4 regions of the Neobacillus sp. GCM10027624 genome follow, and region 2 is predicted to be linked to each of the others. Evidence: riboswitches for the same ligand, from Rfam matches in the RefSeq annotation. Region 2 holds a riboswitch; each other region holds the start of a gene.
What was found. Region 2 has a riboswitch for S-adenosylmethionine ahead of ACFQZ9_RS23665 (homoserine dehydrogenase). Riboswitches for the same ligand answer to the same signal wherever they lie in the genome.

Region 1: linked by a shared signal. The riboswitch ahead of mtnW (2,3-diketo-5-methylthiopentyl-1-phosphate enolase) and the one ahead of ACFQZ9_RS23665 (homoserine dehydrogenase) in region 2 are both predicted to bind S-adenosylmethionine.
Region 3: linked by a shared signal. The riboswitch ahead of ACFQZ9_RS22295 (sugar ABC transporter substrate-binding protein) and the one ahead of ACFQZ9_RS23665 (homoserine dehydrogenase) in region 2 are both predicted to bind S-adenosylmethionine.
Region 4: linked by a shared signal. The riboswitch ahead of ACFQZ9_RS24285 (BMP family protein) and the one ahead of ACFQZ9_RS23665 (homoserine dehydrogenase) in region 2 are both predicted to bind S-adenosylmethionine.

Annotation. Positions count from the first base shown of each region.
Region 1 covers NZ_JBHTHD010000003.1:120,556-127,937, forward strand. The annotation lists gene ACFQZ9_RS05530 (pyridoxal phosphate-dependent aminotransferase) at 147-1,325, shown strand; SAM riboswitch class I at 1,401-1,510, shown strand; gene mtnW (2,3-diketo-5-methylthiopentyl-1-phosphate enolase) at 1,588-2,799, shown strand; gene ACFQZ9_RS05540 (HAD family hydrolase) at 2,800-3,465, shown strand; gene ACFQZ9_RS05545 (methylthioribulose 1-phosphate dehydratase) at 3,467-4,096, shown strand; gene ACFQZ9_RS05550 (1,2-dihydroxy-3-keto-5-methylthiopentene dioxygenase) at 4,125-4,658, shown strand; gene ACFQZ9_RS05555 (aspartyl-phosphate phosphatase Spo0E family protein) at 4,876-5,124, shown strand; gene ACFQZ9_RS05560 (ZIP family metal transporter) at 5,161-5,892, opposite strand; gene ACFQZ9_RS05565 (electron transfer flavoprotein subunit beta/FixA family protein) at 6,323-7,150, shown strand; gene ACFQZ9_RS05570 (electron transfer flavoprotein subunit alpha/FixB family protein) at 7,184-7,382, shown strand, end outside.
Region 2 covers NZ_JBHTHD010000013.1:554,812-562,193, reverse strand. The annotation lists gene ACFQZ9_RS23670 (glycosyltransferase) at 1-1,573, opposite strand, end outside; gene ACFQZ9_RS23665 (homoserine dehydrogenase) at 1,754-2,989, opposite strand; SAM riboswitch class I at 3,060-3,171, opposite strand; gene ACFQZ9_RS23660 (GNAT family N-acetyltransferase) at 3,264-3,935, opposite strand; gene ACFQZ9_RS23655 (GNAT family N-acetyltransferase) at 3,953-4,615, opposite strand; gene ACFQZ9_RS23650 (carbon-nitrogen hydrolase family protein) at 4,627-5,475, opposite strand; gene mmuM (homocysteine S-methyltransferase) at 5,690-6,622, opposite strand; gene ACFQZ9_RS23640 (amino acid permease) at 7,006-7,382, opposite strand, start outside.
Region 3 covers NZ_JBHTHD010000013.1:255,174-262,555, reverse strand. The annotation lists gene ACFQZ9_RS22300 (sugar ABC transporter ATP-binding protein) at 1-158, opposite strand, end outside; gene ACFQZ9_RS22295 (sugar ABC transporter substrate-binding protein) at 248-1,363, opposite strand; SAM riboswitch class I at 1,487-1,595, opposite strand; gene ACFQZ9_RS22290 (MFS transporter) at 1,831-3,006, shown strand; gene yfkAB (radical SAM/CxCxxxxC motif protein YfkAB) at 3,041-4,159, opposite strand; gene recQ (RecQ family ATP-dependent DNA helicase) at 4,327-6,456, opposite strand; gene ACFQZ9_RS22275 (hypothetical protein) at 6,653-6,826, shown strand; gene ACFQZ9_RS22270 (fatty acid--CoA ligase) at 6,874-7,382, opposite strand, start outside.
Region 4 covers NZ_JBHTHD010000014.1:83,747-91,128, reverse strand. The annotation lists gene ACFQZ9_RS24310 (nucleoside phosphorylase) at 1-351, opposite strand, end outside; gene ACFQZ9_RS24305 (sulfite oxidase-like oxidoreductase) at 344-1,009, opposite strand; gene ACFQZ9_RS24300 (ABC transporter permease) at 1,023-1,943, opposite strand; gene ACFQZ9_RS24295 (ABC transporter permease) at 1,927-2,997, opposite strand; gene ACFQZ9_RS24290 (ABC transporter ATP-binding protein) at 2,972-4,498, opposite strand; gene ACFQZ9_RS24285 (BMP family protein) at 4,591-5,604, opposite strand; SAM riboswitch class I at 5,730-5,838, opposite strand; gene ACFQZ9_RS24280 (hypothetical protein) at 5,981-6,394, opposite strand; gene ACFQZ9_RS24275 (S1C family serine protease) at 6,450-7,382, opposite strand, start outside.

The DNA of each region.
Region 1 (7,382 bases), on a different contig from region 2:
TTTTTAAAAAATTATTTATAATATTCAGGTTTTCTATCTTCGAAAATGGAAGCAGTAAAATTTTTACTTTACAAGCCGTTATAAAAGTAATATCATTTGTGACTAGAATTTCAATAATAATTTACTTTTTAAGCAGGTGAGAACATTTGAACACTTTTCCACCATCAAATCTATTAGAAAATCTACCGAAACAATTTTTTGCGTCATTAGTAAAAAAAGTGGGGCAATACATTAAAGCAGGTCATGATGTCATTAATTTAGGTCAGGGTAACCCCGATCAACCAACCCCAAAACATATTGTTGAGAAGCTAAAAGAAGCCGCCGAGAAACCGATAAATCATAAATATTCGCCTTTTCAGGGTTTTCAATATTTGAAGCAGGCGGCAGCAGAATTTTATCAAAGGGAATATGGTGTTTCTGTTAACCCCGACAAAGAAATTGCGATTTTATTTGGCGGAAAAGCAGGTTTGGTTGAATTACCGTTATGCCTATTAAATCCAGGCGATACCATCCTAGTTCCTGACCCAGGATATCCGGATTATTGGTCCGGGGTAGCCCTTGCACAGGCAAAAATGGTTACAATGCCCTTAAGGGAAAAAAATCATTTTTTACCTGATTATGAGGAATTATCACAAGAAGCTTTAACAAATGCAAAATTAATGTTTCTTAACTATCCGAATAATCCTACAGGAGCGACCGCAACAGAGGAGTTTTTCTCTGAAACCGTTAAGCTAGCAAACGAACATAATCTTTGCGTTGTACATGATTTTGCTTATGGTGCAATTGGCTTTGACGGGGAAAAACCTTTAAGCTTTTTACAGGTAGAGGGAGCAAAAGAGGTTGGAATCGAAATCTATACATTGTCTAAAACTTATAATATGGCTGGCTGGCGTGTAGGGTTTGCTGTAGGAAATGAAAGTATCATTTCATCAATTGAGCTTTTGCAGGATCACTTATATGTTAGTCTGTTTGGCGCCGTACAGGAAGCGGCTGCGGAAGCATTAACGGGACCGCAGGATTGTGTATGGGAGCAAAACAAACTGTATGAACGTAGAAGGAATATTTTAATTGATGGACTTAGAACGATTGGCTGGGAGGTAACGGCACCGAAAGGATCGTTTTTTGCCTGGTTAAAGGTTCCCAATGGATTTACTTCTGAGGAATTTGCCAATCTTCTACTTGACCAAGCCCATATTATGGTTGCGCCCGGGATTGGCTTTGGCAGCTTTGGTGAAGGGTATGTTCGTGTTGGATTATTAACAGACGAGGAAAGACTTAAAGAAGCTGTCAGAAGAATAAGTTCCTTAGAAATTTTCAAAAAATAGTTGACAGATTTTTTTTTTCTTGGGATAATCCTTTATAAAGTTAAGCAACGTTTAAAAGTGAATATAACGAATGTTTTCTTATCAAGAGCAGGCGGAGGGACCAGCCCTATGAAGCCCGGCAACCGACTTACCCAAAATAGTAAGCACGGTGCTAAATCTTGCAGCAAAAAGCTGAAAGATGAGAAGATGGTAGTTTCGAATGCTAACCTCTTCTTTCTTGAAGAGGTTTTTTATTTATACAGGAAAGGAAGTACGAACATCTATGACTGAAATCATTGCTACATACCTCCTTCATGGGGAAAAAAGTCCGGCAAAAAAAGCGGAGGAAATCGCACTAGGATTAACGGTAGGTTCCTGGACCAATCTGCCTGAACTTGAAAAAAATCAATTGCGAAAACATAAGGGCAGGGTGGTGTCCATTGAAGACTTCCATTCAGAAAAAGATGAGCCGTCAATTATCCGGATTGCCTACCCAACCGTTAATTTTTCAAATGACTTACCGGCAATTTTAACGACTGTTTTTGGAAAGCTGTCCCTCGACGGGAAAATTAAACTCCTTGATTTAGAGTTCGGTCAAGAATTAAAAAATCAGTTTCCGGGACCAAGATTTGGAATTGAAGGCATTCGTGAAAAGGTGGGTGTCCAAGGTCGTCCCCTATTAATGAGCATCTTCAAAGGGGTACTCGGAAAAGATCTGGCTTTTTTAGCGGAACAATTGAAACAGCAAGCACTTGGCGGTGTAGACCTGGTAAAGGATGATGAGATCCTTTTTGAAAATGAACTGACACCATTTGAAGATAGAATTACAGAGGGTAAAAAGGTTTTACAAGCTGTTTACGAGGAGACTGGGCATAGAACCTTGTATGCAGTAAATTTAACGGGTAGAACATCACAGCTTAAGGATAAGGCTAGAAGGGCTGCAGAGCTTGGAGCCGACCTTTTATTATTTAATGTATTTTCTTATGGTCTAGATGTCTTACAGGAATTAAGGGAGGATGATGGCATTGGATTACCATTGATGGCACATCCTGCTGTAAGCGGTGCGTTAACATCATCACCGCAATATGGACTATCCCATTCCTTATTACTTGGAAAGCTATTACGCTATGCGGGTGCAGATTTGTCATTATTCCCGTCACCATACGGAACTGTTGCATTAGATAAACCTTTAGCTTTATCGATAGCTAATGAGCTTACAAAGGAAGATTCATTTAAGACAGCATTTCCTGTCCCTTCTGCCGGAATCCATCCAGGATTGGTTCCACTGTTAATTCGTGATTTTGGTGTTAATTCCGTTATCAATGCCGGCGGCGGTGTTCATGGACATCCGGATGGAGCAAAAGGTGGCGGCACAGCTTTTAGGCAGGCAATTGATACTAAATTAAAGGGTTATTCCTTGGTGGAAGGTGCTAAAATTTATCCGGAGCTTAAAAAGGCTCTTGAATTATGGGGAAATGCGGAGGTTACGGTTTAAATGACGAAACCTGTAATTTATTGTGATTTTGACGGGACTGTTACCGAGAGTGACAACATTATTGCAATTATGAAAAGATTTGCACCTCCAGGATGGGAAGCAATCAAGGATCAAATTTTATCCCAACAAATATCAATCAGTGAAGGGGTAGGAAAATTATTTTCGTTATTGCCCAGTGATTGGAAAGATGAAATAACTGCATTTGCGATTGAAAATGCTAAAATTCGACCGGGTTTCAAAGAATTTGTTGAATTTGCCCGCAGTGAAAACATCCCATTCTACATAATCAGTGGTGGAATCGACTTTTTTCTTCATCCGATTCTTGAGGAGTTCGGTCCTTTTGATGGGGTTTATTGCAATGAGTCAAATTTTTCCGGTGAAACAATCGAAATTTTATGGCCGAATGAATGTGATAAACTATGTACCAATCAATGCGGCTGTTGTAAGCCGAGCATTATTCGACAATTAAACCTAGAGGAAGATCCTTTCAAAATTGTCATTGGGGACTCTGTTACCGATTTAGAAGCAGCAAAACAGGCGGATTTTGTGCTGGCAAGGGATTTGCTTCAGGAAAAATGTGCTGAGTGGGGAATTAATCACCGGGGGTTCAACACGTTCTTTGATTGTATGGAAGAAATAAAAAAAGAATTGGGGTGGATGAGATAAAATGCTAAAGAAAAGATGGTCTGAATTGGCGGATGTTAAAGACGAACTGGCAGAGAGAGATTGGTTTATGGGGACAAGTGGAAACCTTGCGATCAAAGTTAGTGATCATCCACTGCAATTTTTGGTAACAGCAAGTGGCAAGGATAAACGGAAACGTACGGATGAGGATTTTCTTCTAGTCAATGAATTCGGCCGTGCCGTCGATCAAACTCATTTAAAGCCGTCTGCGGAAACTTTGCTTCATGTCGAAATTTATCAAAAAACAGCGGCCGGATGCAGTCTCCATGTTCATACGATTGATAATAATGTTATTTCTGAAGTGTATGGCGACCAAGGTGAGGTCACGTTTAAAGGCCAGGAGCTTATTAAGGCATTTGATATGTGGGAAGAAGATGCTGTCTTAAAAATTCCGATTATTCATAACTATGCTGATATTCCTACACTTGCACGTGTATTTTCTGAGCATGTTTCAGGGGATTCCGGTGCTGTTCTAATTCGAAATCATGGGATTACGGTTTGGGGAAAAACTGCCTTTGAAGCAAAGAAGATACTTGAGGCATCAGAATTTCTGTTTCGCTATCAGTTACGATTATTAGAACATAAACAAAATCAGTTATTTAAAGTGGTATAATTAAATTATTTAAAGGGAGAGAATGAAAATGGCTTATATTACATTCCAAAGTAAAGAAGAACAAATTCATGATCAGCAGGAGGTTGCAGGTTTCCTATCAAGTCAGGAAGTTATTTATGAGCAATGGGATATTTCAAAATTACCGCAAGCTTTAGTTGAAAAATATAACCTAAGTGATGAGGAAAAAGAGGAAATCCTAGCTGTTTTTGCAACTGAAATTGCAGATATTTCGGCAAGAAGAGGCTATAAAGCTCAGGATGTAATCTCTTTATCAGATACAACACCAAACTTGGATGTTCTTTTGAAGAACTTTAAACAAGAACATCATCATACAGATGACGAGGTTCGTTTTATCGTAAGCGGACATGGTGTATTCGTTATCCAAGGAAAAGATGGTGAGTTCTTTGAAGTTCATTTAAATCCAGGAGATTTAATTTCTGTACCGGAAAATATCAGACACTACTTTACACTTGAAGCAGACCGTAAAGTGGTTGCTGTTCGTATTTTCGTAACAACAGAGGGCTGGGTACCAATTTATGAAAAAGAAGAGGTAAATCAATAAGCTAAAATAACAAAGATACGGCCGGCAGATTCTGCCGGCCGCTTTTATTTGTAAATCTTAAAAGCTGCAAATCTAGAAAACTGTGTCGAATAAATGGAATAATTATAATGTTTTGTCTACTTTTGCGATACGGTTTACTTTTTGACAAATTCTTGTATAATTCATCAAGTAGCCTAATTTAGTGGATTAGAGTGTAAGAGTAAGGAGAAGGATGAAATTGTACAAGCATGGTAGTAGTAGTTCAGAAATGTTAGCGGAAATAAAAGTAAAAAGAGAACTTATGATGGAATGTGCAAATACAAAAGGTTTTACAAGTGAAGAGACCATCAAATATAGTCAAGAGCTTGATGAATTAATCTACGAATATCAAAAAGTTGCAGGTCAATCTACTAAAAAACAAGAGGAGGTAAAACTTTCTTTTAAACAATCCATATTAGTATGGCCGAAGGTAATTGTGGGTTTTTAAAAAGAAAAGATTGGAGTGTGGATGCAGCTGCGATTCTTAAAAAGTTTCGATAATTAATACCATTGCAAGCAAGCCTGTAATAAAGGCATAGGTTGATGTTCTTTCATTACCGTCCCCATGACTTTCCGGAATTAACTCCTTATAGATAATGAACAACATAGCACCTGCCGCAAATGAAAGTCCATATGGTACAAGCCCTTGAACAAATGCTGTTAGATAAAATCCCATTAACGAGGTAACAATTTCAATAGCACCCGTTAACGTCGCAAGGATGAAGGCCTTAAATTTACCCATCTTTTGATTGATTAGAAATAACGCAACTAGAAGGCCTTCCGGCGCATTTTGAAAGCCAATTGCCAGTGCAATTAAATTCCCTGTCTCTCCAGTATTAGAGGCATAACTCACACCTACTGAAAGCCCCTCCGGGATATTATGAAGGGTGATTGCGGAAATGATCAAAAAAGCCTTTTCGTCAAACTGAATCCCGTATTGATTATGGTCAAGTTCAATATGTGGTATTTTCTTTTCTAAAATCGTTAATGCAAAAACTCCGAGGAACACTCCAATAAAAAGTGAAAGAAATCCCCCGATTTTTAATGCTTCAGGAATAAGTCCTATTGTAGAGGCAGTCATCATAATCCCTGCGCTAAAGGCTAATAAGATATCTTTAAAGCGGTGTGTAACGGAATGATGGATAAAAAGAATAATTAATGCACCCGCCCCTGTTGATAACGCAGAAAGAATACTTCCAATCAATACATCAGCCATTTACACTCCATTCCTTTCCCTTTCTTAAAGATAAAAATGGAATATTTGTAATTTTAGATAATAATGTGATTTTTATCATTGTTTATATCTTAATATTTCATATAGTTATATTAAAGATATTAATAAACTTACATCAGGATTTTCTACATAAGCTTCTAGATTTTTTTATTCCCTTTCATTCCCACTCAGGTTCCGTATTAACCAACTTCCAGAAAAGCTCACATGTATTGAAGTCTATTCAAAAGTTCAAGAAAGGTTCATACACTCGCTTTTGAATATATACTAAAATTAACAAGTAAGGAAAAAAAAGAAAATTAAATTAGTTTAGTACTATGCTTATATTGCGATTCCTATATCGTAATAAAAAGCATTTTTATCTGAAAGCAACAGCTTTCAATTACCAGATTTTATGGAGGAGGGAAAGTCCTACATGCACATTGTCGTCTGTGTCAAACAAGTACCTGATACAAAAATTATTAAAATTAATCCCAAAACCAACACACTCGACCGCCGCAGCGCACCAGCGATCCTAAACCCTTACGATGCACATGCTGTACAGGAAGCTGTAAAGATTAAAGAGAAAACCGGCGGTACTATTTCTGTGTTATCCATGGGGCCACCTCAAGCAACAGAGGTCATTAAAAAAAGTATTGAAATTGGTGCAGATAGAGGCTATCTAATCTCTGACCGTGCATTTGCAGGGGCGGATACGCTAGCAACGAGTTATGCTTTATCTAAGGCGCTGGAAAGAATCAACAAGGATCTTCCTGTTGATATGGTTATTTGTGGAAAGCATGCTATTGATGGAGATACCGGGCAGGTTGGTCCCGGGATAGCAAGAAGGATGGATATCCCTCCAGTTACAAATGTAATCGAAGTATCGGAAGTAAATTTAAACGAAAAGACTGTTTTATTAAGAAGAAAGCTATCCAGCGGATATGAATTAATTCAGGCAGAAATGCCATGTCTGCTCACAGTTGAAAAGGAAATAAACGAAATTGAATATGCACCTATGCCAAACATGTTGAAAGCAGCACGATACGAATCAATTGTTTGGACAGTTAATGATCTGGAAAATGTGGAGCGCACACAGCTTGGTCTAAAGGGTTCCCCTACGGTTGTAGGAAAAATGTTTACCCCTCCAAGGCCGGAAGGTGGAGTGAAACAACTTGAAGGCTCTGCGAATGAGCAAGTGAAACAGCTCATGGGAGTCTTAATGGAGAAGAAAGATCTGTTCGCCATCCAGTCATCAAAATAAACCTTTATCTTTTTAGTGCAGGGAGGGATTTTAATGAATCTTGAGGAATATCGTGGAGTTTGGGTCTTTATTGAACAAAATGGTGGGAAAATCGAAGGAGTTTCTCTAGAGTTGTTAGGTGCCGGCAGAAAATTAGCTGATAAGCTGCAAGTTCCGCTGGGAGGATTTTTACTTGGACAAGGCATCAAATCATTGGCAAACAAAGTGATTGAGTATGGTGCAGATGAAATAT
Region 2 (7,382 bases):
GCAATATATCGTTCATGGTTGCTAAACCCGTTATTCTAGATAGTTCTAAACTAAGAATTAGAATGTCCACTTCATGATGCTTTTTAATAAATAAATGATAATTCTCGATTGCCTCTTTCCACTTACTTTCTGCGACAGGATGCTCTTGATGATAGGATACTAGATTCTTTGCATTGAGATACTTTGCCCCAGCCTTATAAAGGCGGTATCCTAATTCCCAGTCCTCATATCCATACTTTACAAATTCCTCATCAAATAACCCGGCCTTGTTTAATAGCTCTTTTCTGATCGAAACATTACCGGTGAGAAGGGCCATCCACGGAAATTCAAAGCCTTCTAAGTCCGTTCCATATTTACGGGTAATGGTTCGAAACCAGGAGTTGGCATTCTTAATTAAAGCACCATAGGTCTGATTTGAAATATCACTTTTGTTAATGAGAGGATAAGGCTTTGCAGCCGCTTTTTCATATTGATTAAATTTATTATTAAGGTTTTCATTTCCTTTTACCATCTCAGCAATTTGGTCAAGTTTAGCACGATCATCTTTTGGAAAGATACAGGTAATAATATTTTTAGAATACATGACCCCCGACATAATAAGATTACTTTTTTCTTGGTGATACTTAACGTGATTCTGCACAAAATTACGGTCAACAAGCATTTCTGCATCTAAAAATATCAGGATGTTCCCGCTCGATGATTGAATTCCTAAATTACGCACCTTTGCCCTTCCAAGATTTTCGTTGTTTCGAATATATTTAAATTGATATGGCGCTTGATAGTTTTGGAGGGAGTCTTTTGTTTGATCTGTAGAGGCATCATCAATTAAGATGACTTCCATTTTTTCCAAATTGAATGTTTGGTTTTCAAGAGAATATAGGGTGAAAAGGTTTAGTGGATACTTATTGTAGGAAGGGATAATAATACTTACCTCTATTTTATTATTCTGATCACTCTTCAAACCTCTATATTTTTCAGTCTTTTTTTCATTATTCTCCGATACCGGTTCTTTGTTGATTTCTCTAGTGATTTTTTCAGGCCAAATGGCATATAGGCCATTCTCCCGCCCTTTCAGTCTAGCATTCATATTTACTTTAAGCTGATTTTCGCTTCTGCTATGATTCCAGATTCTAACTTCTTTAATATCCCCGATAAAGAACACTCCCGGCGGGTAAACAATGGAACCTGATGGAGAGACATATTTTTTTGGACTCATTTCCCCTTCTTTTACGAAAGTACCATTGATGAAAAGAAAGGGTCTTTTCTCCTTATAAACAACGGCCACATGTACCCACTCATTAATGGATGTCTCATAAACCAATGTGGCGTAAATATTGTTTTGTGTATATTCATAGACAGACACTCCATTCAATCCAACGGAGACGCAGATTCCGGAGCCATTTTGATCTTCTCCTCTTGCAGGACCAATAATATAATTTTTTCCATTACTGTTTACTGGAATTTCCCTAGACTGTTTATCGATTTGATGAATGTTTCCAGGCTTAACCATAAATTCATAAGTAAATGAATTTTTTAAATTTCCGATCAATCGGTCAGTGATGTTTCCTGACATGTTGCACCCCTTTTCCTTCCTTATCCTAAAACCTCGTCCGATTTAGTATAGCTTTTACACAATATGTACAAGGGTATAAATTGGACTAGACTATCTCCCATTTATGTGATGGGTTTTAAATTTTTTCATAAAAAAATAAGACAGCAGCCTTAGAAAGAGGGTGCTGTCTAGTGAGATATTTTATACTGTAACGGTTAACTTTTCCTTTCTATCTTGAAGGATTTGAGTTCCATCTAGAATTGGGTAATAACTTAGTGACGGATACTCTTTAGCTTTTTGTAAAATCTTCTCATCAGTGGTCTCAACAATAAAGGTTTGATCAGACAACCGTTCAACAGGGAGGATGGAAGGACTTAATTCTGTTCTACTCACCCCACTTATTAGCCAAAAATTATTTAATGAGCCAGTAGCGTGAGATAAAGCTTCTTTTACAGGATTAGCCTGAAGCTTTTTTTGCTGATTACTTTGGCTTACATAAACTAGGTCCTCGATAACTGCACTTGCGGTCGGAAACATTCCGGCGCCAGGACCTTGCAGAGTTATTCTGCCCACGATGTCCGAGTATACATTTACCGCATTTTCGACCCCTTCCACATGATAGAATGGATGGGACTTGCTGACGAGCACGGGCCTTACACTTCCAATAAGTGTATCCCCTTCCTTTTGAATACTCACAACATGCTTGAACCGAAAACCAAGCTGGTCTGCCGCTTCAATTAATTCACTTGTAATAGAAGTGATCCCGACGCGTTCCACAGCCTTCCAATTCGGCGCATTTCCAAAGGCTACTCTGCTTAAAACCATTAATTTATAAAATGCATCAAAACCTTCCACATCATTGGTTGGGTCTGCTTCTGCAAATCCCTTATCCTGGGCTAATTTTAAGGCATCAGCAAATGACTGCTTTTTCTCACGCATTTCTGTCAAAATGAAATTGGATGTCCCGTTTACAATGCCTTGAATTTGCTGAACACGATTAACCTTTAACAATTGTCTTAAGGTTTGAATGATTGGAATTCCACCCGCAACAGTCGCTTCAAAGCCAATCGATACTTGGTGTTCATCAGCAAGATCCAACAGCTCTTTTCCATGGTGTGCAAACATTTCTTTGTTTGCAGTAATAATATGGCAGCCTCTTTCAATTGCTTGTTTTAAATAGTTAAAGGCCGGATCCTTGCCCACAATCGCATCAACCACAATATCAAGCTGTGAAAGATTGATAATTTCATTGAAATCCGTTGTGATAAGAACATCCTTTGCGATTTTTCTTTCTTTTTGATTATTTTTAATTAGAACGGCCGCAACCTCCACTTTCTTTCCCAATAGTGCTTCCAGTTCACTTGCATGTGTTTGAATGGTTCGATAAACTCCTTCGCCTACTGTCCCAAACCCTAAAATGGCTACCTTTACTGTCATTATTGATCCCCCCGTTATTAAAAAATGGAAAAAAGAAAACCCTCTTCATAAGAAGAGGGCAGTCATCCTCCTCTTATCTTTCAGGTTAAATATAACCTGCAGGAATTAGCACCTTTTCAAGGAATACCTTGAAGGTTGCCGGGCTTCATCGGGCCTAGTCCCTCCGCCGCTCTGGATAAGAGTATTTATAAAATTGTTAGTTTAATTTTCCATGTTATGAATGAAATTGTAGTTGATTCCTACAAAGCTGTCAATCTTTTTTGAAAATTCTTTTTTACAGGGGTAATAAAGAAATTATGTCCCGTTCCTTCACTTGATTAATCATTTCAAGCCATTCTTGAGGTTTATTTGAAAGAATTGAGTAATAGTTAGTCAGAAACTCTACTACTAAAGCTGCCTGTAAATGTTCCAATTCATTATCCATTGGCATAAAGCATAAATCCAATCCTTTTACCGCTTCGCCATTATTCTCCCAGGAAGGGTGGACATAGGAAAGGTCAAGACGTTTGTAGCCCAAATGAGACAATACCTCCCTGCGAACATAAGGATCCATCACTTTTACTCCGCCAAACTCGTGATTTTGAACACGATACGGGTCATAGATTTCAGCAAACATACCAAATAGTTCGTTTCCATTGTCTAGTGCTAGTTTTTTTAAGTCTTTTAATCTATTTTGAGCTAAGAATCGGCCAAGGCCAAGCCCGGGCCTACTGATAATCGTAAAATCTGTCATAGCAATATTCCATTCGGGATAGTATCGATATTCCGTTGCTCCTACAACCTCTTCCTCCTGTATCGCAACAAACACCCGAATACTTGGATCCTCTAATGGTTCTCTCCATAACTCATACTCTAATACTTCTTCTTGGGGAAAAATTTCTCCCATTAATTGATGCAGCTTTTTAAAATTCGGATCCTTAATACTCGTAATACGTTTATATTCCATTTTCCTTAAATCCCCCTTTATTTAAATGGGTTTTTCCATTCCATTAAAACAGCATAATTACAGGATTCTTCATCCTCAAGATAGTTTTCTGCAAGTCCAATTGGGAACCTGCCACACTGTAGCAGGAAAGTGATTACAGGGTCCTTAACCTCTCCCTTAATAATTGCCTGCAAATACTCTTCCGGCGCCATTTTATTTGCAAACTTATGATAACCCGGCATTCTCCCGCCGCCAAGCAACCGCTCAAGATCCTTTTGGATGACAACGTGGTACATGGACTGCATCATTAGTTTTCCGAGCCCCAGGTTGCGATACTTTGGGCGGACACTTATATCGACAATGTACAACGTGTTGCCGTCCGGTTGGTGATTGCGGATATAACCGTGGTCAGTAATCTCCTCCCACTTATGGTTTCGATGGTTCGGATCAAAATCAACGCACAAGCCTGTCAGGGAACCCGCTAATTCACCGTTGACTTCAACGCATAATGCTCCTTCTTGAAAAAGGGTAACATGGTTTATTAATTGTTCCTCGTTCCACCATAATTCTGAAGGAAATGGCGGCGGGAAACATTCTTTTTGAATTTCTATGAGGTGGGGAAAATCATTCTTTGTATAATTGCGTACAAGCACAGGTACAGGCCGATTTTGGTCAAAAACATAAAATTCACTCCGATACAATAGGCCCCCTCCTATTTTTCCCAATCTGTATATAGATCCGTTCTTCGGTCACGCCAAGTAGTCACGGAGCCACGTTCTCTTACTTCATAAAGAAGTTCAAAGTCTAGGTCTGCCGTGATGATCATGTCATGATTGATTTCGCCTTCCGCTAAGATTCCTTGGGGTGGAAAAGGTATATCATTTGGTGTGATAATGGCGGCCTGGCCAAAATTTGCCCGCATAAAGTCCACCGTCGGAAGGGAGCCGACCGTTCCTGTTAAAACAACATAAACTTGGTTTTCAATCGCACGAGCATGGCTTGTGTAACGAACGCGGTGAAATCCATGACGATCATCAGTACAGGATGGACAGAAAATGACGTCCGCACCCTTAGCTTTTGCCATCCGTACGATTTCCGGAAATTCAATATCGTAGCAGGTAAGGATTGCAATTTTCCCTTTTTTCGTTTCAAAAATTTGAAAGGATTCCCCTGCTTCCATATTCCATTCATTTACTTCGGTAGGCGTGATATGAAGCTTGGCCTGTTCGCCAATTCGTCCATCTGGGTAAAAGAGATGAGCGGTATTAAAAAGCTTACCGTTTTTTTCTAAAACCTGGGTCCCTGCGATAATATGCATGTTGGTTTGTTTTGCGAAGTTGGAAAATAGTTCACGGTATTGGTCTGTAAAGCTTGGTAGATCGTCTATTTTCTTTCCTTTTCCGATGGATAGGAGCTGAGTGGTAAAGAACTCGGGAAAAAGAACGAACTCGGCGCCAAATTCTTCAGCCGTTTTTATATAATGCTCGCACTGGCGAGCAAATTCTTCAAAGGATTGGATGGTGTGTAGATGGTATTGCACAGCAGAAACTCTTAATTTCATTTTTCTCCCCCTGTTACTGATTTAAAATGACACTTATGAGAATTATCTATCATTTTGGTATTTTCTTCAATGGAAATGATTATGTAAAGGGGGAGGATTTCTAAATCTCTTTGGGCGTATTTTAGCGGCTATTTATAAAGTCCTTTTTAACATCATATGGGTATATTTTAATAACTCGCAATCTCCATCACCAAAATCCTTACTTTTTTATATCTTACCTCGCCCATGCAGAAATAGTCGTTATGTTCTCTGGTTTTGTCCTGCAGCAGCCACCAATCAATCGGGCACCGCATTCATACCAGTGATGGGTACTGTATCCGTAAGTTTCTTCAGATGATTCCCCATTCCAAGTTTTAGTGACTGCATCGTACTGCTCGCCTAAATTTGGATATACGATGATAGGTTTAACTGTGTGACTGTGCACTTTATTTATCAGCGAAGAAATGTACTGAGGCCGCGTGCAGTTTATGCCGACGGCAGCCACTTGATCATATTTATCCAGCCATTCTGCACACTCAGCAACCAGGGTCCCATCACTAATATGAAACCCGTCTTTTGCACTGAAGCTAATCCATGCATAGGTTTTGGGGAACTCTTCTAATAACCTGACGATTGCTCTGGCCTCCATCAGACATGGAATAGTTTCGCAGGCAAGGATATCGGCACCGGCATCAATCAAGGCTTTCATACGGGGCCTATGGAAATTCATAAGTTCTTCTTCGGTCAACATATAATCTCCTCGATATTCAGATCCATCAGCAAGGAATGCGCCATATGGCCCTACTGAACCGGCTACTAAAGGCTTCGGTCGGTTTGACCGGTTCTCGGGTATTCCCCAGAATTCATCGCGTGCTTTTAAGGCTATCTGGACGGATTTCTGGATGAGAATGAGCGCTTCAGCCTCGTTTAAACCGCGTCGGGAGAATCCTTCGACAGTTGCCTGGTAACTGGCGGTGATAGCACAATCTGCCCCCGCTTTAAAATAATCTGTATGTACCTGTTTGATAAGCTCAGGATTTTCGATAAGTATGGTTGCCGACCAAAGACTGTCGTTCAAATCACAGCCATGACGCTCAAGTTCAGTTGCCATTGCACCGTCTAGTATAACTAACGGGAATTTCTCTAATATGTTCTCAATAGGATTCATTACAGTACCTCCGCTAAAGTAATTTTCTGTGCTCCCTTAGAAATGATAAAAAAACGAGGACTTTCTATTTCTAATATCTCAGTGTTATAGAGTTCATCAATATAGACCAAAGTGGTAAAAATGTCTTTGCAATACTTAAGTTTAAGTTAAACAAATTTTAGGTAGATTCGACGCGATGAATTTGGTTAAAAAGGACAGACCCTCCTGCGAAAGAGGTCTGTCCAAAGTCAGGTTAAATTCATTCAGCAATGGTTTGGATTAATAGAATAATAGTCTGACAACCGCAAGATATTTGTAGTATTTTTCATTAACAGTTTTTCACAACATTAATGATAGTATCTATAGTATATTCCAGTTTAATAGATCTCTTATAGCAAACCTCTCTACTTAATATTATCTATATACTGACTGTGTTCATCATGAGAATCTAATAGATTCTTTTTTCCGCGATTCTTCATATAGTAGAAAAAATAGCAAAAAACAATAAAGGGTACTCCGCTGTATAGAGCAATTCGTTGGCTTTGATCGAAAGCAAGTCCTACACAAGAAGCAAAACATAAAACAAAAGCAGCGATGGGCACAATGGGATACAGAGGTGTACGAAATTTCAAATGTGTAATATCCCCTCCCTCTTTAATAAAACGCCTTCGAAACATATACTGCGATAACACAATTCCCATCCACACAGTAACCACGGCAAATCCTGAAATAGCTACAAGCACTAAATAAACTGTATCTGGTGCAACTACACTAGAGAATA
Region 3 (7,382 bases), 300 kb from region 2:
CCTGAATAGTGGCCGTAAGCACCGGAAAGCACCTTCATTAATGTGGATTTACCGGCACCATTCGCCCCAATCAAAGCATGTACTTTTCCGGTTTCCATTGAAAAATGAACATGATTTAACGCTTTTACCCCAGGGAACTCAATTGATATGTTGCTCATTTCTAATGTTGTCTTTTCCAACGTGTTATCCCCCTTTCAAGAAAACACTCTCTTCATCAACTGAAAAAGAGAGTGTAACCAGAACTGCTTTATTTCTTATAATGATCTTTTAGAGTCTTCATCCAATCCTCTTCAAATGCAGTAGATTGACCCCATCCCGGTATTATATCTGCTAGATTGACCATATTAACCGGCTGTTTAGACTTTTGCAAATCACTTTGAGATACAAGCGACGCTTCAAGGTCATATGATTTTGGAGTTTCTTCTTTTGCTAGTTTCTTTGCTAGTATTCTCATATCAACGGCACCAATCAATTTAGGATCAACGGCAGCCGTAGACTTCCAAGCACTACCTTGGCGCTGAATTTCTTGTAAATCGGAATTGGAAACATCAATTCCATAGATTTTTACTTCTTCACGGCCTGCTTCTTTCAAGGCACGTGCGGCACCGATTGCGAATGCATCCCATGTAGCAAAAATCGCATCTAATTTGCCTTTTGGATATTTATTAAGCATCGCGGCAACTGCATTTTGCGTTTGGACACTTGTATCAGCAGCGGCTACTCCAAAGCGGTCAACCTCTTTGATACCAGGATTTTTCTTAAGAACATCTTGATAAATCTTATTTCTTCTTACCATTGCCGGGAATCCGTCTACCCAAAGATATGCAATATTAGCTTTTCCGTTTGTATCTTTTACTAATTGATTAAGGGTTAATTGCGCTAGCTTTTCATCATCTTGAGAAGTTAACGTGACACCATCCACATCCGCTAGTTTTGGATTTGAGTCGAAGGTAACAACGCTTTTCCCTTTTTCAACAATCTTCTTCACATCATTGACGGTTGCATCATCATCTCCATGCGAAATAATGTAACCATCATAGTTTTGATCCAATGCTTGGTTAATCGCATCATGGAATTTTGCAGTATCTCCATTAGCCGTAAATACATCGACTTGGAAGCCAAGTGCTTCCCCTTCTTGCTTGGCACCAGCTAAAAATTGTGCTGTATGATCGTCTCCACCGATTTTACGGATGACCTTAATTTTAAAATGATTTCCCTTGGCATATGCAGCTGGTACGCCTTTTAATGAAACATTTTTGTCTCCGCTTGCTTGTTTTGTTGTACCCCCGGAAGCACAGCCTGTTAAAAGCAGTGTAGCGGCTAGTGCTGAAACGAGTGTACTTTTTAATAGATTTTCCCCCATCTTTCATGCTCCCCCTTTTTTCTATTGCTGTCCTATACCAAGTTGGAGGGTCCCTTTTTCTGAAAAATAAAAAACCTCTCTGAAAAGAGAGGTTTAAAATCACTAGTAAAAGGGATTTCTCCTCTCTTATCTCTCAAAACAACTAATTGTTTTGCAGGATTTAGCACCAATTCCGATTAGGAACGGTTGCTGGGCATCATAGGGCCAGTCCCTCTGCCACTCTTGATAAGAGAACGCAATATTATATGAATCTAGTTTTTATAATAAACTTATTTTAACTCCTATTATCAAATTGTCAATAGTGTTTTGAATATTTTTAATAGAATAACTTTAACTATTTCTAATGAAACTTTAATTGTAATAAAATTAAATTCGGCACTATAATATTTAGATAAACGAAATATTTTTAGAAAGAAGTGCTAATTATCGTGTATCAACAGGAAAGTGCAAAGCGAAACCTAAGGATCATGTGGTTTGCCAACTTTTTTGTTGGCGGCAGCATGACGATGGTGCTGCCTTTTATTTCACTATATATTGAGTCGATGGGGAACTTTTCAGAAAAATATGTTCAGCACTGGGCTGGATTAACGTTCGGTATCACCTTTGTGTCCGCTTTTATCTTCTCACCTATTTGGGGAAAAGTTGGCGACCGGTTTGGCAGAAAAAAAATTCTCATTTATTCCGGAGTAGGAATGGGAACCTCCATTTTACTAATGGGGTTTGCCCACACTGTTTTTCAATTATTTATGCTCCGCTTCTTTATGGGGTTTTTCTCTGGTTTTATTTCCATGTCTCAGGCATACATTTCTACTCAGACACCGAAAAATATTGCTGGAAGAGTATTGGGGACACTTCAGACAGGCAGTATTACCGGTTCCTTATTGGGTCCTATGCTTGGGGGTGTTTTAGCGGATTCACTCGGCTATGCAACCTCTTTTAAATGGACATCTATTTCCATTTTCATTTCAGCCTTTTTGGTTATATTCACCAAAGAGTTCCGCATTGAAGCCAACAAAAGCACGAAATCTCATTACTCAAGTAAAGAGGTTTTAATGCATATCATAAAAAACCCTGTTTTTTTAACGGTTATTTTACTTTCATCTCTTGAACAGATTGCTCATTTTAGTGTTCAGCCGATTCTTTCTTTATTTGTCAGTGACCTGCACGGAAAAACAAATGTGGCATTTTATTCTGGAATTGCTTTCTCCGCAGCTGGCCTGGGAAACTTGATGATGACGAAACGATGGGGGAAAATCTCGGACAAGTACGGCTATACGAAAATCTTAATTACCCTACTCTTGGCGGCGGGACTAATCTATTTACCAGGGGCCGCTGTCACACAGTTTTGGCAGCTGGTTATCATCCGTTTTGTTCTTGGCGTTTTAATCGGCGGCGTGGTTCCAACTCGAATTGCTTATATCCGGCAGGAAGCACCGATTGCAATGCAAGGAGAGGTGCTTGGTTATAATACAAGTTTTCGTTTTTTCGGAAATATTATCGGACCGATGCTCGGTGGTTTTATTTCCGGAACTTTTGGATATTCCGCCGTATTTATCAGTACAAGCGCCTTACTTATTATTAGTGGGTTGATTTTATTTGCTGCTGTCCACTATCAGCCAAAGCTTTTAAAGCATACAGCATAGGCCGCATGTGAAAACATACGGCCTTTTCTAATCGCTATTTTGCTATTTTCGCTTCTAAACTAGTAAAATCAATCTCTTTATAATAACTGTTCTTCACTAAAATATTCGGACCAAGACAAGAAACCGCCGGACAGTGACAATTCAATTCATTTGCGATACTTGAAGTTTGCCAAGCTTGATAGGCATCCTCAAGCCTTGTCGTTTGAATATTTCCAAGCGCCGGGGTATCGCCAAAATCCGTGACAATAATATCACCGTTGAAAATGTTTACATTTAAACGTGAACGGCCGTCAGGATCATTTCTCACGGTAACATTTTTGCTTTCGTATAGTCGTCGCAAAAGATTCATATCCTCTTGGTTATGGCTGCAAGGATAGAATGGCAGCGTCCCAAACAGCATCCACACATTTTCATCTCTAATGTCTAGTAAATGATGGATCGCCCCTCGAATTTCGTCCAGTGTTAATGTCTCAAGATTGCTGGCAAAATCACTTGGGTACATCGGGTGCACTTCATGACGCTGGCAAAGCATTTCCTCAACAATTTGCCGGTGAATTTTTTCTAAATGAGGCAATGTCCGTTTATTCAACATCGTTTCCGCCGATACCATTACTCCCGACTTTACGAGTTCACGGCTGTTTTCTATCATTCTTTCAAAGTATTTTTCTCGTTGACTGTATTCAGGCTGCTTTTCCATTCTGGCAAAGCCTCCTTCTACAAAGTCATCTATCGTTCCCCAGTTATGTGAAATATGTAATACATCCAGATATGGAATAATTAATTCATAACGGTCTAAATCCAGCGTTAAATTAGAATTAATCTGTGTCCGCACGCCACGCTCATGAGCATATTTTAAAATGGGTCCCACATAATTTTTTACCGAGGAAAGGGAAAGCATCGGCTCACCGCCAGTGATACTTAGCGATCTTAACATCGGAATTTCCTCTAACCGCTGCAGCAGTAAATCAAGGGGAAGTGCTTCTGGGTCCTTTGACTGTAGAGTATACCCTACAGCACAATGCTCACATCGCATATTACAAAGGGTTGTCGTGGTGAATTCAATATTACTTAACTGAAGTTTTCCATATTGCTCAACATCTAAATAAGCTTCCCACGGATCAAACAATGGGGTAATTTTCTTCATATTTGGCATGATAAATCTCCTTACTATCAGTCTTTCAAAACCTTTCCCATTCTAACATAAGATATTCTCTTAGCAAGAAAACCATGACCCAAAAGGCCGCAATCAATTATTTTTGCGGCCCCTCAAATCTACATTATTTTCAAATTCCCGGGAAATATCGACAAAAAGCTATATGATTATTTTTCTTTACTCATGAAATAAAGATAGCCCTTTATCATGAAATAGCTGACTTCGTCCGGCAGAAGCTCCTTAATCGGCTTTAAGCGCTCACGACCTGCTTCTTCTACCGCTTTTTCCAATAAATGAACGTATTCAGAAGGAATAATCGTTGAAAACTCAACCCCTAATCCCTGCTGAGCACATTGAATTAAATGGTTTTCGATAGTACTAATAGATAAATCTCTCTGTTTTGCAATCTCTTTTAAAGATAAGTTGTTTTGAAAAAGTTTAAGGGTTTCCAAATGGGAATCCCCTACTGCTTTTTTCGTAGGCTTTTTTGCCGGTTGTGCTTCAGTTATGAGCTCACTTTGGTAATCGGGATGCGCCTCACAAAATTCACGAATTGCCTGAATAAAATCGAGACCATACTTTTTCAGCTTCATTTCACCAACACCGCTTACTTGTAAAAACGCTTCACTGGATTTCGGCATTTTGGCGCACATATCCTTTAATGCTGCATCTGAAAAAATGACAAATGGCGGTACTTTTTCCGCCTCGGCAATTCTTTTTCTGACTTCACGTAGTTCTTCAAATAATGGATCGCTTATCGATACTTGCTTAACAGTAGCAATTTCCCTTCTGTGAACCTGCTGTTTTCCCAAAAGAACTTCTTTCCCCTTGGGCGGAACATAAAGTGTTGGAAAGGTTCCCTGTTCAATCGCGATTAATTCTTGTGAAATCAAAAACTCAATGAAATCACCGACATCCTTTGCACCTTGGTCCTTCATGATTCCATAAGTGGTGAGCGTGTTAAACCCCATATCGGTTACTTTTTTATTTTTTGAGCCTGTTAACACTTGCGCAATAAGTGTTTTTCCGAAACGTTGCCCCATCCGGATAATACAAGACAACACCATTTGTGCTTCCTTCGTAACATCCACACTCGAACGGGAATCTAAGCAATTTCCACATCTGCCGCATGCTTCAGTTTCGGTTTCCCCGAAATAATGTAAAATAAATTCCTGTAAGCAGTTTTCGGTGTGGCAGTAATCCACCATCTGCTGCAGTTTTTCTAATTCCTGCGTCATTCGGCTGCGGTCACTTGATTGGTCAATTAGGAAGCGCTGAATTTGCACATCCTGTGAGGAATGCAAAAGAATACATTCACTATCAAGACCGTCTCGTCCTGCACGCCCGGCTTCTTGATAATAGCTTTCCATGTTTTTTGGAAGCTGAAAATGGAGGACATATCTTATATTGCTCTTGTCTATTCCCATTCCAAATGCTGATGTAGCAACCATCACGGAGGCTTTATCCTTCAAAAAACGATCCTGCTCTTGGGCGCGTTCCACATCTCCCATCCCAGCATGGTACCGTGAGACCTGTATGTTTTCCCTCTTTAATTTTTCATAAAGCTGGTCGACATTCTTCCTGGTTGCGGCATAAATAATCCCGGTTTCCTTTTCATTTTTTTTAATATAATCAATAAGAAATTTAAAACGATCCTGACCCTTAATAACAGAAAAAGAGAGGTTCTCCCGTTCAAATCCTGTCATTACCGTGTTCTCTTCATCAATTTTAAGCAGTGTGCAAATATCTTCACGAACTTTTGGAGTTGCCGTTGCCGTCAAGCCAATGACAATTGGTTTATTTGGAAGTATGCTGACCATTTGTTGGATATGACGGTAGCTTGGGCGGAAATCATGTCCCCATTGTGAAATACAATGGGCTTCATCAACAGCTACTAACGGAATTTCCATTTGTTTAAGGTCCTCAATGAATTCCTGAGATTCCAGGCGTTCTGGTGCTATGTATAAAAGCTTGTATTTCCCCTGTTTAGATTCCCGTATTCGCTCATTTGCTTCGTTATAGCTTAGGGAACTGTTGATGAATGTCGCAGGAATTCCTGCCTGGATAAGAGCATCGACTTGGTCTTTCATTAAGGAAATCAGCGGTGAAATGACGATGGTTGTTCCCGGAAGCACCATTGCTGGGATTTGATAGCAAATCGATTTACCACCTCCGGTCGGCATTACACAAATCGTATTATTTCCCTCTAATACAGAGCGGATCGCCTGCTCTTGACCCTTACGGAAGGATTTGTACCCGAAATACGTTTCTAATATAGGAAGAGCTTGTTGAAACAAACTTAGTCACTCCTTTCTATTAAAAAAACTCGTATTTCCATTATACGAGTTTTTGAGCATCGAATTCTATAGTCATATAAGGAGCTTTTTTTGGACAGAACTTGATGTAGAGTGAAGTTACAATTAATGGGTATTTTTTTTAATGAGACAATCCATTACAATATAAGTAAATCAAAGACCTAAGAGGGCATCACAGATGAAACCATTTAAAGAAAAGAAAAAACACAAGAAAAAGATTCGCCATTATGTATTTGAAGAAATCCTCGAATGTATTTTTGAGGGGATATTAGGTCTGATATGGAGATTAATTGTAGGTTTTTTTCACCTTTTAGCCCGGTCGATTGCCGCTGTTTTTCATCATTTTTTTTAAATCAAAGGTTGTCAAAAAGCCAAGCCGCTTTTTGACAACCTTTTTTATTATTGTTGAGCCCTACCCAATGAAGCCCCTTGAGCAAACAGCTCCTCTAACTGTTTCCGTAGAATAAACTTTTGGATTTTCCCACTGGCATTCCGCGGCAGCGCCTCACAGAAAACATACTTTCTCGGCCGTTTATAGTTTGCTAATTTGTCGCTATTCTTGCAGTAATCATCCAACTCCTGTTCGGTGACAGCAACCTCTTTTTTCACAACGAAAGCAGTTACCGTCTCACCCCAGCGGTCATCCGGCTGCCCGACTACTGCGACATCGAGTACTCCGATATGCGCATGCAAAACGTCCTCTACCTCGCGCGGGTAAATATTTTCCCCACCGCTGATAATCATGTCGTCCACACGATCATTCACAAAAAGGTAGCCTTCTTCATCCATATAGCCAATATCCCCTGAGTGATACCAGCCCTTATACATTGCTTTTTCAGTCGCTTCCTCCCGGCCAAAATAACCAAGCATCATGCACGAACCTTCTACAATAATTTCACCAGGTTCGC
Region 4 (7,382 bases), on a different contig from region 2:
CGTCAGCCCGTCACATCGGACAGCAGCCTTACTGATGACAAGGCTACCCGGTGTAACATCAGCTTGATAGGAACCCGCTGTACCGACCCGAATAATATGCTCGACTCCCCCAAAGGCCAATTCTTCAAAACAAACGGCTGCACCGGGCGAGCCTACACCATGACTAACGACTCCTACCTCTTCACCATTCCATTTTCCTTTGAAACTATGATACTCCCTGCTTTCCGCTAAAAGTGTGGCATTTTCAAGTAAGGAGGCAATTTTTTTTGCCCGAAAAGGGTCACCACAGACTAGAACTCGTTTTGGCAGTTCCTCCGGATTGATTTTTAAATTTGGCAGCTTATTAGTCATAATCTTTGTACTCCCATTCATCCTCTGGAATTGGCAGATCTTCTCCTGAAAATCTTTCCTCTTTAAAGGGATCGCCATTTAAATGAAAACCGTTTTGTTCCCAAAAACCCGGTTGGTTTTCCTTCATAAATTCAAATCCCCGCACCCATTTGACACTTTTCCAGAAATATAAATGCGGCAGCACAAGGCGGAGCGGCCAACCATGCTTATCTGACAGAGGCTTTCCTTCAAACGAATGCGCTAAAAGACAGTCATCCCGTAATAAATCTTCAAGTGGTACATTGGCAGTATAATCCTGATCCCCATGGACCATTACATATTTAGCAGTTGGATATACTCCAGCGGCTTTTAGAAAATCTTTAAATAGAACGCCTTGAAACGTATTATCAAACCTTGACCATCTTGTTACACAATGAATATCACAGGTAACTGATGATTGTGGCATGGCTAGAATATCTGCATACTTTAAAACCTTTTCCGCTTCGATTTCACCAAATAATTTAAGCGTCCATGTGTCCATATCATAGGTTGGGATTTCTCCCTCATGAAGAATCGGGAACCGTTCTGTGAGAACTTGCCCTTGTGGAAGCCGGGATGCTAATTCTGGATTATTATTAACCGGTACCTTCATTTTTTTGATTTTTTCTGCTTTATTCATTTTATTCTCCTCCTTATCGAGAGCTTTGCTGGCCTGATTGATTTTGATCGACACCCTTATCCTTTAAGAAGAACATGGCGAGAAGTGTTAAGACAAACGGGATCATCATTGTAAATTGGGTCGGAACCGATAAGCCTTGTAATCTTGTACTTAATGCATCCATTAATCCAAATAATAGACTTGAAGCCAATACTCCAATTGGATGTGATTGTCCCAGCATCATTGCCACCAAAGCAATAAATCCCCTGCCGGAACTCATCCCTTCTGAAAACATTGTTACCTGTCCTAAGGAAAGCTGTGCACCTGCAAGCCCGCACAGCGCACCGCATAAGGCAATGGCTAAGTATTGCCAGGCCTGTACTTTTATACCAACTGTTTTCGAGGCTGCAGCATTGAATCCGACAGCAAGCATACGAAAACCTGCAACGGTCTTGTAAAAAAAGATATAAAATAAAATGGCTAGAATAATGGCCAGATATACAAGCGGGGAGTGCCCTGAAAACACATCACCTAAAAAAGGGATTTTTTCGATCACTGGGATCTTCCAGTGTGGTAAACCTTCCATATCTTTGTTGTAATAGGCACCTTTCACATGAAAGATCGTTCGTAAAAAGAACGTCGTCAGCCCGAGCCCTAAAAAGTTAATCGCAACCCCAACCACAATCTCATTGGCCTTCATTTTAATCGTCATGAAGCCAAATAAAAGGGAAAGCAGCACACTGCTCCCTGCCGCCATAAGGACAGCTAAAATAAGGCTATGGGTATAATAATTTCCAACCACTGCTGTGAAGGCTCCTGTTATGATCAGTCCTTCTAAGCCCACATTAAAAATTCCTACACGGGTGCAAAGCATTCCGCCCAGGGCAGCTAACAGAATCGGAGCCACCATGCGGATGGTTGAACTTAACAACGAAACATCAAACAGCTGCTCCATCTGTCTTCCTCCTTTTCTTGATGCCTTTAAAGCCTTCAAAAGCAAAGTTAGCTGATATAAATAGAATAATGACGGCCTGAATCACACTAGAAATCTCAAGCGGTACATCGGTATTTCGTTCTACTCCCATCGCCCCCGTCTGCAATGCAGCAAGTAAAATTGAGGTAAAGATGGTCCCAATCGGATTCGAATTGGCCAATAATGCAGCCATTAAGCCTGTCCAGGCATAGCTAGGAGCCGTTAAGGCACCGTCAATAAAACGGTAGTGTGTCCCCATAATTTCAAACGTACCGGCCAGTCCTGATAAAGCCCCGCTGATAAACATCGAGAGAAGCGTAATTTTTTGCTTGTGAATCCCCCCATAGGAGGCGAAAAAAGGGTTTTTTCCAAGCATGGAAATTTGATACCCTGTCGAGGTAAATCGGAAACAAATATATAACACAATAGCAAAAAGGATGGCAATGATAAAGCCAAGGTGCACGGGCATACCCGCGAATAATTTTGGCAGCCAGAGATGTTCATCGAGCATTTTCGTCTGAGCTAATGCAGCCGATCCAGTCCTGTCCTGAAAGGGTTTTGAAACTAGATAACTAGCAAAATACGTAGCAATATAGTTTAAGAGTAAGGTAGAAATAACTAATTGAACCTTAAACTTTAACTCCATCCAGCCCGCTAATAGTGACCATACTCCTCCTGCCATAACCCCTGCCAAAAGGGCACCGATCATTTTCAAAGCGGCGGGTCCGGGTAAATACAAAGCCGTTAAGGCTGCAGCGATTCCGCCAAAAACCAGCTGCCCTTCCGCACCAAGATTAAAGACCCCGGCCCGAAATGCAAACCCGACACCTAGGGCGATGAGTAAAATCGGAGTCGCTCTCGCTAAAGTAGAAGTAAAGAAATAAAAGTTCCCAAATGCGCCATTCCACATTTCGGTATAGGTTTGGATAATCGAACCATGGACGATTTGAATGGCGGCCATACCGACAATCAGACCAAGAACGATGGCTAGAATCGGCTGTATCAGGGCATTAAGCTGTTGTCTCAATCGATTCATTTATAGTTCCTCCTGCCATCAAAATACTTAATTTTTCTTCGGTTACCTCTTCCCCGGATAACTCCCCAACAACTCTGCCTTCATACATCACAAGGATTCGGTCCGATAATGACATAATTTCAGTTAACTCAGAAGAGACGAGAAGAATCGCTCCGCCCTCGTTTCGTTTTTCCATAAGTGCATCATGAATGACCTCCATTGCACCTATATCCACCCCTCTTGTTGGTTCAGCAGCAATGAGAAAAGGGGTCTCATGTCCGAGCTCTCTGGCAACAATCAGTTTTTGTAAATTTCCGCCGGATAAATTCCCAGCGTTGTTGTTTAACGCCCCAGCTTTTATTGAAAATTTGCCAATCCACTTTTGAACGGTTTGTTGGAAATTTCTTTTTAATAACCAATTCTTTCGCGAAAAAACAGGATTGCGATGGTATCCCATAAAGGCATTTTCTTCAACACTTGCCTCCTTTGCCGCCCCCCATAGGTAGCGGTCTTCCGGAATATGGGCTAAACCCGCTTCTCTTCTATACTTAACGGACGAACGAGTAATCTCCGTTCCCCCTAGTTCAATCCTGCCTTGATCCACCTCGATCAGTCCCGATATCGCCTGAAGCAATTCGGATTGACCATTACCTGAAACACCGGCAATTCCGACAATCTCACCCTCAGAAACAGAAAAGGTAATACCATCTAGTAAAGGTTTTTCAGATTTCCCTTGGACCAATATTCCTTGCACCTTAAGAAACTCATTTCCAACTGTTTGTTTCCGATCCTTTAATTGAACGAGATCCCGGCCAACCATCCTTTTCGCTAATTCATCTGCATTCGTATCCGCGATTTGAAACGTTCCTGTCACCTTTCCTCCTCTTAATACCGTTACTCGATCTGCCACTTCCATTACTTCATGCAGCTTGTGCGTAATGAGGATGATACTCTTTCCCTTTTCAGCTAAAAATCGAATCGTCTTCAGCAATTCTTTTACCTCTAAAGGAGTTAACACCGCTGTCGGCTCGTCCAAAATGATGATGTCGGCCCCCTGGTAAAGGACTTTGACAATTTCTATGCGCTGCTGTTCCCCGACAGAACACTCCGACACCTTAACGGTTGGTCTAACAGGAATTCCAAAGTTGTTTGAAACCTCCGAAACCATTTCAGCCGCTTTCTTACGATTAAAAAATCCCGCCTTCTTCGGTTCGCGGCCAATGACAATATTTTCTGTCACCGTTAAATTTGGAATTAACATAAAATGCTGATGAACCATGCCAATGCCATGACTTAGAGCATCTAATGGACTTTTAAAGTGAACGACCTTGCCATCAAGCAAAATGGAGCCGGCACTCGGCTGTTCTAATCCATATAACATGCGCATAAGTGTCGTTTTTCCTGCCCCGTTTTCCCCAACGATGGCATGGACTTCCCCGGGATTTAAGGTAAACGATACATCAGAGTTTGCCTCAAAATTCCCGTAACGCTTTGTCATGTTTTTCATTTCCAATCGAGGCATCCTTTTTTCTCCTTTCAAACCTGTTTTTCATGGTGAAAGGGAAGCTATCTTCTAAAAATCTTTAGATAGCTTCCCTATTTAGCATTAAGCGATTATTTTAACGGGTCTGTTACCGTTACCTTACCGGAAATGATGTCATCTTTAATGGCTTTTACCTTATCGATATTCGCTTGTCCAACAAATGGATTTAGCGGACTCTTGCTTTCTTTTGTTACATACGTTAGCCCGACTCCATCTTCTTTCAAGCCATATGAAACCACTCCTGCTTTATAGGTTCCTTTTGCAAAATCTTTAATGGTTTCATAGGCGGCCGCATCTGTTCCCTTTAATTGAGAAAGAACAACATGCTTTGGATCCACTTCGGTACGGTCAACGTCTTGTCCGGAAGTAAAGAATCCTTTTTCTTTTGCTGCTTCAAATACGCCTAAATCACCAACGGCTGAAGCACCTGCAACAAAATCTGCACCCTTAGAGGCTTGAAGCAGGGCAAGTTCTTTTGCCTTTGCTGGGTCTGTAAAGCTGCCAACATAGTTTACAAGAAATTGCGCTTTGGGATTTGTTGCTTTCAATCCTTCTTGGAAGCCGCCTGTCCATTTCTTCATCAACGGTGCATCGATTGCGACAACCATCCCGACTTTATTCGTTTTAGTCGCAAGACCTGCAGCTGCTCCTAAAAGATAGGCTGCTTCTTGTTCACGGAAGGTTACACTGCGAACGTTTGGTAAATCAACGGTTGTATCAATGATCGCAAATTGTTTTTTTGGATTTTCAGTTGCCACTTTCTTTAAAGCATCTTCTGATTCAAAGGATGAAGTAATGATCAAATCGTAATTTTCCGCTACAGCTGTACGAAGATTTTGTTCAATCGCTGCTTGGTCAGTTGACTCAATGGTTTTTACATCGATGTTAAATTCTTTTCCAGCCTTTTTAGCGCCTTCATCCATTTGTTGGAAGAAAGGGTTAACCCCAATTTTTTCTGGTAAAATTAACGCAACACGCTTCTTTTCTGAACCCTTCTCCTTGCTTTTTGAAGAAGAAGAATTTGCCCCTGAGCAGCCTGCTAACAAAAAGGCAAAAATCGTAACAATTAATGCTAGTTTCTTCATGATGAACCCCCTCATTTATTTTTATAATATAATTTCTTCCTTTTTTAGGAAAAAGCAAAACCATGATTATGTAGAACAAAAAAGCGCCCTTCCCATAAGGAAGAGCGCTTTTTCACCTCGACTCTCCCTTATCTTTCAGAGTAAGCACTCTGCAGGATTTAGCACCTTCTGTTTTAATAAAACAGCGGTTGCCGGGTTTCATAGGGCCTGTCCCTCCACCACTCGTGATAAGGAATTATTTATTTTTTAAAAATAACTTATTTTTACTATATCAATAGTGTTTATGTCTGAATTATTTTAAAGTTTACAACTTTAAACCGAAAAAGTAAATATACTTTTAAAAAAATTTTAAATCTTTTAAATTATCGCTGGCAGACTATCTTAAATATGATTTTTTTGAACCATATCGCCTGCGAAAAACAAATTTCCTTAAATCAACATCTTTTAAATTCCCGTCATAGCATAAAAACAGTAAGGATTGAAATTCCTTATACTGCTGCATGACAAAAAGAGCGAACTCTTTGCGTTCGCTCTTCATTTTCAACTTTACCTCTTCCTTTGAAAGAATGTCGCCTAGCTGGTCCTGATAATAAGCCTTGGTGTCTTCCCATTTCTTCTTGCGATTCACCAAAATATCCCGCCCATATTCTGGTAATTTTTCAATGACAATGTCGATATATCCCTCAGACCACATCAGCATTTTATCTTTCTCTGGAAGATCAAGAACCATTTTTAACAGCTCGGTATCCTCTACATTCTTTCCGCTCGCATATTTTCCGACCCGATTCATCTCATCACCTCTGACTTGATTCTTTAGGTCTTATTTTGCATCAAAACATGAAAGCTTATTTAGATAGCTTTACATCGATCGTTTTTAGCTTGCCATTGCGGTATACCCCAAACTTAACGGTATCTCCTACATTCACTTTCGTATATAAATATTTACGTAATTCGGAAGAGGAGCCAATTTTCGCACCATTCATGGAAACAATGACATCCTTCACTTCCAGCCCAGAACTTGAAGCAGCAGAATGCGGATCCACTTGCGTAATCATTACGCCCTTTTGGACACTGCTAGGCAGATTTTGCCAATAGATTTGCGGAATTTGATCTAAATCTTCAAGACCAATGCCGATATATGGCCGCTCAATTTTTCCATTTTTTATTAATTGATTGACAATTGGGATCGCATCATTACTTGGGATGGCAAAGCCTAAACCTTCGACACCATTCTCAGAAATCTTTAGGCTGTTAATGCCAATAACCTGTCCTTGTGAATTGATCAACGCACCACCGCTGTTCCCAGGGTTAATGGCGGCATCGGTTTGAATGACATTTGTATCCCAGCTTCCTGCAGAGGTATCAACAGCAATACTGCGGTTGGTAGCACTGATAATTCCCTGTGTTACTGTTCTAGAAAGGTCAAGTCCAAGCGGGTTACCGATGGCATACACTTGGTCACCAGGTCGAAGTGTGGAAGAATCCCCAAAGCTCGCCGTAGCATTCACATATTTTGCATCAATTTTTAAGACAGCCAAATCGGTTAAAGCATCCGTACCAACGACCTCTGCCTTTGTTTTTTCACCATTATATAAAGAGATTTCAAGTTTTGAAGCCCCTTCGACTACGTGGTTATTGGTTACGATATAGGCATCATTATTATTTTTTTGAAAAATCACCCCAGATCCGGAGCCTGTTTCAACACTTTGAGAGGGGCTGGAATTACCAAAGAAATCGCTACTTTGCTGTTTTTGATAGTTTTCAATTCCGACGATTGC